Actinoplanes lobatus: one gene and its partners. The protein of the gene in region 1 interacts with the protein of each later gene in a pairwise test. Links are inferred from orthologs where the notes say so. Each region holds a gene or a part of one and is shown in the gene's direction. Other genes may lie near its edges. The genes, in order: rpe, BJ964_RS18425 and eno.

The links.
Region 2: the proteins of rpe (region 1) and BJ964_RS18425 interact in binary tests that used the Escherichia coli proteins (3 or more experiments, as listed by UniProt). The link is inferred for Actinoplanes lobatus from one-to-one orthologs.
Region 3: the proteins of rpe (region 1) and eno interact in binary tests that used the Escherichia coli proteins (3 or more experiments, as listed by UniProt). The link is inferred for Actinoplanes lobatus from one-to-one orthologs.

The regions. Positions count from the first base shown.
Region 1 is NZ_JACHNC010000001.1:106,964-109,971, reverse strand. Bases 137-2,991 are described here. They hold rpe (ribulose-phosphate 3-epimerase), read left to right. Parts: upstream 137-1,152; coding sequence 1,153-1,830; downstream 1,831-2,991. Other genes in these bases: BJ964_RS00445 (lysophospholipid acyltransferase family protein), read right to left, coding at 2,895-2,991; BJ964_RS00450 (GGDEF domain-containing response regulator), read left to right, coding at 1,886-2,890; BJ964_RS00460 (RsmB/NOP family class I SAM-dependent RNA methyltransferase), read left to right, coding at 137-1,043. In the rest of the region: more of BJ964_RS00460, read left to right, coding at 1-136; more of BJ964_RS00445, read right to left, coding at 2,992-3,008. UniProt on the Escherichia coli protein: Catalyzes the reversible epimerization of D-ribulose 5-phosphate to D-xylulose 5-phosphate.
Region 2 is NZ_JACHNC010000001.1:3,919,905-3,922,896, forward strand. What follows is about bases 99-2,937. They hold BJ964_RS18425 (carbohydrate kinase family protein), read left to right. Parts: upstream 99-1,002; coding sequence 1,003-1,872; downstream 1,873-2,937. Other genes in these bases: BJ964_RS18420 (AMP-dependent synthetase/ligase), read right to left, coding at 99-840; BJ964_RS18430 (APC family permease), read right to left, coding at 1,841-2,937. In the rest of the region: more of BJ964_RS18420, read right to left, coding at 1-98; more of BJ964_RS18430, read right to left, coding at 2,938-2,992. UniProt on the Escherichia coli protein: Catalyzes the ATP-dependent phosphorylation of fructoselysine to fructoselysine 6-phosphate. Functions in a fructoselysine degradation pathway that allows E.coli to grow on fructoselysine or psicoselysine.
Region 3 is NZ_JACHNC010000001.1:3,022,251-3,025,300, forward strand. The notes cover bases 154-3,050. They hold eno (phosphopyruvate hydratase), read left to right. Parts: upstream 154-908; coding sequence 909-2,192; downstream 2,193-3,050. Other genes in these bases: BJ964_RS13995 (hypothetical protein), read right to left, coding at 154-735; BJ964_RS14005 (FtsB family cell division protein), read left to right, coding at 2,293-2,838; BJ964_RS14010 (DUF501 domain-containing protein), read left to right, coding at 2,849-3,050. Outside these bases: more of BJ964_RS13995, read right to left, coding at 49-153. UniProt on the Escherichia coli protein: Catalyzes the reversible conversion of 2-phosphoglycerate (2-PG) into phosphoenolpyruvate (PEP). It is essential for the degradation of carbohydrates via glycolysis.

The DNA.
Region 1 (3,008 bases):
TCCGCTCGGTGGCGCCCGGCGCGAGCGGGTTCGCCAACGCGGTGATGCGCACGGTCACCGAGACCCCGTTGGAGGCCTGGCTGGAGCGGGTCGCCCCGGCGCACGCCGACGATCCGATCGGCAACCTGGCGGTCATCCACCACCACCCACAGTGGATCATCCGGTCGTTCGCCGAGGCGCTCGGCGGCGATCTGGAGGAGACCGCCCGGCTGCTCATCGAGGACAATCAGCCGGCGGCCGTGCACCTGTGTGCCCGTCCCGGGCGGGCCGACGCGGTGGACCTCGCCGACGAGGTGGGCGGGGTGCCGGGCGCCTTCTCGCCGTACGCCGTCTATCTGCACGGCGGCGCGCCGCGCGACCTGGCCGCGATCCGCGACGGTCGCGCCCACGTCCAGGACGAGGGTTCGCAGCTGGTGGCCGCCGCGTTGCTGGCCGCGCCGATCGAGGGCCAGGACACCCGCTGGCTCGACCTGTGTGCCGGGCCGGGCGGCAAGACCGGCCTGATCGGGGCGATCGCGGCGGGGCGGGGCGCCGAGGTGACCGCGGTCGAGGTGGCCGAGCACCGGGCCCGTCTGGTGGACATCGCCACCGAGGGTATGCCGGTGACGGTGCTGCCGATGGACGGCCGGTCCGTCGGCCGTGATCCGGATCTGCCGGAGGAGTCGTTCGACCGGGTGCTGGTGGACGCGCCGTGCACCGGGCTGGGCTCGTTGCGGCGGCGGCCGGAGTCGCGCTGGCGGCGTCAGCCGTCCGATCTGCCGGCGCTCACCCGGCTCCAGCGGGAGCTGCTGGTGGCGGCGCTGCGGGCGGTCCGCCCGGGCGGCGTGGTGGCGTATGTGACGTGCTCCCCGCACATGGTGGAGACCCAGGTGACGGTGAGCGAGGGGGCCCGGCGCAGCGGCGTCGAGGTCGACTTCGTGGATGCCCGTCCGCTGCTGCCGCCGGGCATGCCGGGGCTGGGCTCGGGCCCGACCGTGCAGCTGTGGCCGCACCGGCACGGGACGGACGCCATGTTCCTGGCGGTGCTCCGCCGGACCAGCTGACGCCCAGGTCCTGTCCCGCGGAGCACGCGGGACAGGACCTGGGCTGGGCCGGGCCGGTGATCGGCCCGGCCCGCACCCGGTGGCGGGCGCAGGTCATAGACTTCGTGCCGTGGAACGATCGCCCATCATCGCGCCGAGCATCCTCGCCTCCGACTTCTCCCGCCTCGGGCAGGAGGTGCACGCCATCGAGGGAGCGGCCGACTGGGTGCACGTGGATGTCATGGACAACCACTTCGTGCCGAACCTCACGATCGGCCTGCCGGTGGTGCAGAGCCTGCGTAAGGCGACGACCATCCCGTTCGACGTGCACCTGATGATCACCGACCCGCAGCGTTGGGCGCCGGGGTATGCGGAGGCGGGCGCCTACAACGTGACCTTCCACGCCGAGGCGTGCGACGACCCGGTGGCGCTGGCGAAGACACTGCGGGCGGCGGGCGCCAAGGCCGGGCTGGCCATCGACCGGGACACTCCGGTGGAGCCGTACCTGGAGTTGCTGCCGTACCTGGACACCATCCTGATCATGACGATCAAGGCGGGTTTCGGCGGTCAGGCGTTCATGCCGGAGATGCTGGACAAGGTTCGGGACGTGCGCCGCCGGGCCGAGGTCAACGACCTGGAGATCCGGATCGAGGTGGACGGCGGCATCGCGGCCGACACCATCGAGCAGGCCGCCGAGGCCGGCGCGGACGCCTTCGTGGCGGGCACCGCGGTCTACGGCGCCGCCGACCCGGCCGAGGCGATCCGGAAATTGCGCGGTCTGGCCGCGGGCCGGATGGGGCTGGCGTGATCGGCCCGTTGTGGCCAGAATCTAGCTTTACCTCCGGCACGGCAGGAAAGGTCTGATGAGCACGGCTGAGTCGCGACTCCCCGAGAGCCCCGACCCGGAACTCGACCCGGACGAGGGTCCTGACCTGATCCTGGTCGTCGACGACGACCAGGACATCGCCAGCTTCGTCGAGTTCAACCTCAAGGTGCACGGCTTCGAGGTGATCCGGGCCCGGGACGGGCAGGAGGCGCTCGAGCTGCTGGAGACGCACCGGCCGTCACTGGCCGTGGTGGACTGGATGATGCCGCGGATGGACGGCGTCGAGCTGATCCAGCAACTGCGCGCCGAGCCGCTCACCTCGGCCCTTCCGGTGATCATGCTGACCGCCAAGAGCATGACCGTGGACAAGGTCTTCGGGCTCACCACCGGCGCCGACGACTACCTGGTGAAGCCGTTCGACACGGCCGAGCTGCTCGCCCGGGTGACCACCACGCTGCGGCGCCACAAGGACGCCCGGGAGGTGTCGCCGCTGACCGGCCTGCCCGGCAACGCGCGGGTGCGCCGGGAGATCGGTGACCGGATGCGCAGCGGCGGCGACTACTCGGTCGGTTACATCGACGTCGACCGGTTCAAGAGCGTCAACGACGTGTACGGGTTCGACCGTGGCGACGAGTTCATCATCGCGCTGGCCCGCAGCCTGCAACGGGCCAGCGCGCAGACCGGCAAGCCGTCGATCTTCCTGGGCCACATCGGCGGTGACGACTTCGTCTTCATCTGCCATCCGGACCAGGTGCTGCCGCTCACCCAGCGGACGGTGACCGACTTCGAGGCCGCCGCCGACCGGCTGTACGAGCCGGAGGACGCCCGGCGCGGCTACATCGAGGTGCCCGACCGGCGAGGCAACAAGCAGAAGGCCGCGCTGGTCACGCTCTCCATCGGGGTGGCCCAGGCGACCAACGACGGGCGCCGGTTCGCCGATCCGCGGGTGGTGATCGGGGTCGCCTCGGAGATGAAGAAGGTGGCGAAGTCCCAGCCGGGGTCGTACGTGGCGATCGACCGCCGGCGCAGCGAGGCGGAGTGACGGGTCAGCGGGCGTAGGCGGGCACGTACTCCTGGCCGGTCAGCGCCTGGATGCGGCGGATCACCTCGTCGGTGTGGGCCCGGAAGTCGCGGGGTCCGGTGGCGTGCCCGGCCTCCGG
Region 2 (2,992 bases), 3.8 Mb from region 1 along the record:
CTCGTAGATGCGCGGCGGGGCGCACATCAGGGTCGGCTTGATCACCGCGAGCAGGTCGATCAGCCGGTCCACGCGGCCGTCGACGTAGGTCGGGACGCCGACGTGCAGGATGCCGCAGAGCAGCGTCTTGCCGAACGCGTGCGACATCGGCAGCCACAGGTAGTGCAGGTCGGTCGGGGCGAACAGGCCGAGGTTCTCCTGCGCGACGCCCTCCCACGTCCAGCCGCGGTGCAGCAGCTCGACGCCCTTGGGGCGGCCGGTGGTGCCGGAGGTGTAGATCAGCGTGGCCAGGGTGTCCGGGCCGAGCTGGGCGACCACGTCGTCGATGAGGCTGGGCTCGCGGGTCAGCGCCTCGGCGCCGAGCTGCTCCAGGTCGGCGAGGGTGATCTGCGGCGGGGTGGCGCCGGCGTCGGCCGGGCCGTCGATCAGCACCACCTTGGTGATGGCGGTCTCCGTGCCGGAGATCTTCAGGGCCTGCTTCGCGTTCTCCGCGATCAGGACCTTCGACCCCGAGTCGGAGACGATGAACGCGGTGTCCTCCGGCTCGGTGGTCGGGTAGACCGTGGTGGCGGCCGCGCCGGCCACGTTGATGCCCAGGTCGGCGAGGATCCACTCGAGCCGGGTGTTGGACAGGATCGCGACCCGGTCCTCCAGGCCGACGCCGAGCTCACGCAGGCCGGCGCCGATCGCCTTGACCCGCTCGCCCACCTGCCGCCAGGTCAACCAGTCGGCGCCGGTGTCCGTCGCGTTCGGGCCGGCCAGGGCCTGCGCGTCGGGGGTCTTGGCCACGCGCTGGAAGAGCATGTCCGGGATCGACCGGTAGGGAACCTCGAGAGCCATCGGGCGCCGCCTTCAACCTGAACGGGGGGTAGGTAACGTGAGTGTTACCGCACAGTAATGGGCGCACGGCATCACGGGAAGAGTCTGTATCAATCGCCCCCATCCTAGTCAGCGGACGGGCCGGGTCCAGAGACCCGCACATCTCGCATTAGGTTTGCCGCCATGACATTCCTGGTGATCGGCGGCACCGGCATCGACACCGTGGTGCCCGTGGCGGACCTGCCCGTGCTCGGCGCGGACTCGGCCCGGCCGCAGGGACCCATCCTCGATCACGTCTCACACACCGGGACATGCGTGGCGCTCGCGCTGCGCGCGCTCGGTGAGCGGGTCTCGGTGATCGACACGGTCGGTGACGACGAGCCGGGCGGCCGGGTCCGGGCTGCCTTCGCGGAATGGGGCATCGGTCTGCGTGCCGCGCCCGCCCCGGCCGGCACCCGCCGGGCGGTGAACCTGATGAGCCCGGACGGCCGGCGGCTGTCGCTCTACGACGGGCGCGACGTTCCCGGATACCGCCTGCCGGTGGAGTACTACCGGCCGCTGCCGGCGGACGTCCGGCACGTCCACGTGACGATCATGGACTATGCCCGGCACCTGCTGCCCGACCTGCGTGCGGCCGGTGTGTCGATCTCCACCGACCTGCACGACTGGGACGGCGAGAACCCGCACCACCTGGAGTTCGCGCTCGGCGCCGACATCGTCTTCGTGAGCGGGGTGCAACTCGCCTCCGGCGCCGCCGAGCGGATCCTGAAAGAGGGCGTGGCCACCAGGGTCGTGGTCACCAACGGCGGCAAGGGCGCAGACCTGTACACCCGGGACGGCGTGACGCACCGGGACGCGGTCGACCCGGGCGCGCCGATCGTGGACACCAACGGCGCCGGTGACGCGTTCGCGGCGGCGTTCCTCTCCGCCTGGCTGTCCGGCGCCGGCGACGACGCCTGCATGGACCGGGCGGTCATCGCCGGGGCGTACGCGTGCACCGCCCCGGTCGGCCCCGGCTCGTTCATCGACCGGGAGACCCTGACGACTCGCTGATCGGGGAGGGCCTGGCCCTCCTGCGCCCGCTGACCGCCTGATAGAGCAGCGCGCCGCCGGCGATCACCAGGCTGAGCAGGGCCGGCCACCCGTTGAGCCAGAGCAGGCCCACCACCGCCACGAACGCGATCCCGGCCACCACCCGGGACCCGGCGGCCGGCAGCAGGCGCAGCGCCGCCGCCGTGCCGATCACGTAGACCAGCGTGAAGCAGCCGGTCACCAGCAGGGCGGCGGTGTGCAGATCGAGCGGCAGCAGGACGGCCACGATGCTGCCCAGCAGGATGACGGTCAGCGACCGGCGCTGGGTGCCGAACACCCGGGCCGGCAGGGCGCCCTCGGCCGCCAGCGCCGCGCCGAGACGGCTCGCCCCGGCGAAGTACGCGTTGACCGCCCCGAGGGTGAGCACCACCGCCACGATCGCGGTGACGATCCGGACCGGGCCGCCCAGGCCGATCGCGAGCAGGTCGGCCAGCGGCGCCCGGCTGCCGGCCAGCGCCGGGCCCAGGGCCAGCACACTGACCGTGGCGACGGCCAGGTAGAGGACACCGACCACGGCGACCGCGATCAGGGTGGCCCGGGGGACGTCGCGGCGCGGGTTCCGGTACTCCCCGGAGAGCGAGGACAGCGCCTCCCAGCCGGCGAAACCCCAGACGAGCAGGGCCGCTGCGGCGCCGATCCCGGTCCAGCCGTGCGGGGTGAACGGGGTCAGGTTGTCCATCCGGGCATGCGGCAGGGCGGCCACCACCGTCACCACCAGCAGGGTGGCCAGGGAGATCGACAGGGTCAGCTGGATCCGGCCGGAGACGCGCAGGCCGAACCAGTTCATCGTGTACGCCGTACCGACGATCGCCAGGAAGGTGGCCAGTTCGGTGAGCCGGCCACCGCCGAGGACGTCGGCGACGTACCCGCCGGTGAAACCGACCGCGACCGGCGCGCCCAGCGGGACCGCGAAGTAGAAGCACCAGCCGACCGCCGCCGCCACCCGCGGGCCGAACGCCATCTGCGCGTAGGTGGACACCCCGCCGCCGTCCGGATAGCGGGCGCCGAGCGCGGCGAAGGTCCAGGCCAGCGGCGCGGACAGGACGATCAGGGCGAGCCAGGCGACCAGTGAGGCCGGGCC
Region 3 (3,050 bases), 2.9 Mb from region 1 along the record:
CGGAAGACCTCATTTAAGAACCGGCATTTCCCGTCCGATATCCCGTAATCATCGGAGGTTGGCGGCCTCGGCCATCATCTCGGCCATCATCTCGTCCGCCATCGCCTCGGCGGCCGCGGCCTCGCGGCGGGCCATGGTCTGGAGCCGGAAGACGTACCGGCGAATGATCTTGGCCTGGTGCTCGTTCCGGTCGAAGATCGCCACCATCTCGACCATGACCGGACCGCGTACCGGGACCTGCTGCCGCAGCGAACTCACCCGCAGGGCGGTGGCCGGGAACTCGACCACCTCGCTGCCCAACTGCACGCGGAGCAGCATCTGGTCGCCCGGCCGCAGGTCGACGTCGCTGAAGTGGGCCCGCACCGACTGCTCGCTGATGTCGTGCACCCGGCCGGTGACCTGCGGTTTGTCGGCGCGTACCAGCAGGATGGCCTCGCCTCCGCCGCCGCGTACGTACAGCCGCTGCTGTTCGATCTCCGGTTCGCCGGGCAGGGTGACGTCGATCCGGTTCTCGTCGACCCTCACCACGGTCCCGTGCTGGGCGTACCGGCCACGGGAGCCCGCCGGCCAGCGGATGGTCACCGGGGAGCCGCTCGTCAGCGGGACGTCGGCGCGGGCGAGCGACAGGGTCACGGTGGCGTCGGTGACCCGGACCACACGGACCTGCGGGAGGGTGCGGCCCCCGAGGTCCATCTCGACGTGTGACCCGTCGGCGGGAAACAGGCTACTGGTCATAGTGCCCACCGATTCGGCAGGTCCGGCCCGGGTTTGAGGCATAACGGGCGACGAGTTGACCGGCCCCGCGAACAAGACATTGCTCGACTCGATACGCTCTCCGGTGTGGTCGGCCCGCAGGGTCGCGGACCGAAACTCTGTATTCGTACAAACGTTAGGGAGCGACACGACCAATGGCCACCATTGAAGCAATCGTCGCCCGCGAGATCCTCGATTCCCGGGGCAACCCCACCGTCGAGGTCGAGGTCGGCCTGGACGACGGCTCGGTCGGCCGCGCCGCGGTGCCGTCCGGTGCGTCCACCGGCGCCTTCGAGGCGCTCGAGCTGCGCGACGGTGACAAGGGCCGCTACCTCGGCAAGGGTGTCGAGAAGGCGGTCAACAACATCGAGGAGCAGATCGTCGAGGAGCTCGTCGGTTACGAGGCCTCCGACCAGCGCCTGATCGACCAGAAGATGATCGACATCGACGGCACGGACACCAAGTCCTCGCTCGGTGCCAACGCCATCCTCGGCGTCTCCCTCGCCGTGGCCAAGGCCGCCGCCGCCTCGGCCGAGCTGCCGCTGTTCCGCTACCTCGGTGGCCCGAACGCGTCACTGCTGCCGGTCCCGATGATGAACATCCTGAACGGTGGCTCGCACGCCGACTCCAACGTCGACGTGCAGGAGTTCATGATCGCGCCGATCGGCGCGCCGACCTTCCGCGAGGCCGTCCGCAGCGGCGCCGAGGTCTACCACGCCCTCAAGTCGGTGCTGAAGAAGAAGGGCCTCTCCACCGGCCTCGGCGACGAGGGCGGCTTCGCGCCGAACCTGTCGGCGAACGTCGCGGCCCTGGAGCTGATCGCCGAGGCCGTGCAGGCCGCCGGCTACACCCTGGGCAGCGACATCGTCCTGGCCATGGACGTCGCCGCCACCGAGTTCCACAAGAACGGCGCGTACGTCTTCGAGGGCACCCCGAAGTCGACCGACGAGATGATCGCGTACTACGCGAAGCTCGCCGCCGACTTCCCGATCGTCTCCATCGAGGACCCGCTGGACGAGGAGGACTGGGCCGGCTGGACCGCGCTCACCGCCGAGCTCGGCGACAAGATCCAGATCGTCGGCGACGACCTGTTCGTCACCAACCCGCAGCGCCTGGCCCGCGGCATCGCCGAGAACGCCGCCAACGCCCTGCTGGTCAAGGTGAACCAGATCGGCTCGCTCACCGAGACGCTGGACGCCGTGGAGCTGGCCCACCGGGCCGGCTTCAAGACGATGATGTCGCACCGGTCCGGCGAGACCGAGGACGTCACCATCGCCGACCTGGCCGTCGCGGTCGGCTCCGGCCAGATCAAGACCGGCGCCCCGGCCCGGTCCGACCGGGTCGCGAAGTACAACCAGCTCCTGCGCATCGAGGAGCAGCTGGAGAGCGCCGCCCGGTACGCCGGTGCGGGCGCGTTCCCGCGTTACCGCGTCGGCTGACCCTCCGGCGTCGGATCATCGGGTTTGTGGCACCCGCCTTCGGAGACATAGATTTCCGGGTGGGTGCCACGAACACGTGACGGTCAGCGGGGAGGGTGAGATGGCGGAACGCCGCACACCGAGCGGCCAGGGTCCGGCCCGGCGAGCCGGTGGCCGCCCCACCCCGCCCCGGACCAGGAACACCGGCCCGATCCGGGTGCCCGCCGCACGGCGTACCTCCTCGGGGTCCGGCGGCGCAGCCGCGAAGCGCACCGAGGCGCCACGCCCGCGCGCGCTGACCGGCCGGGCCACCGTCCTGATCGCGCTGGTCGTGGCGCTGGCGCTGGCCTACACGTACCCCGTCCGGGTGTATTTGAAGCAAGAGGCCGAGATCGCCGAGATGGAGCGGGCGCAGGCCGTGCAGCGCGCCGAGATCGCCGAGACGGCCAAGACCCTCGAGAAGTGGAACGACCCGGAGTACCTGCGGATCCAGGCCCGGGAGCGGATCTTCTACGTGCGCCCGGGTGAGACGCCCCTGCTCGTCGTCGACGACAAGGACCGCGCCGCCCGCACCGCCGCTGAGCAGACCCCGGCGGCCGCCCCCGACCGCTGGTACGACACGCTGTGGAGCAGTGTCCAAGCCGCCAACGCAGAGCCCCAGGACTGATTTCGGACTGATGGAAGAACCCACACCCGCCGACCTCGACATCGTGGCGGCCCAGCTAGGCCGTCGTCCCCGTGGCACACGGGCGGTCGCGCACCGTTGCCCGTGCGGCAACCCCGACGTGGTGGAGACCTCGCCGCGCCTCGATGACGGCACACCGTTCCCCACCCTCTTCTACCTGACCTGCCCGCACGCCACGGCCGCATGCAGCCGCC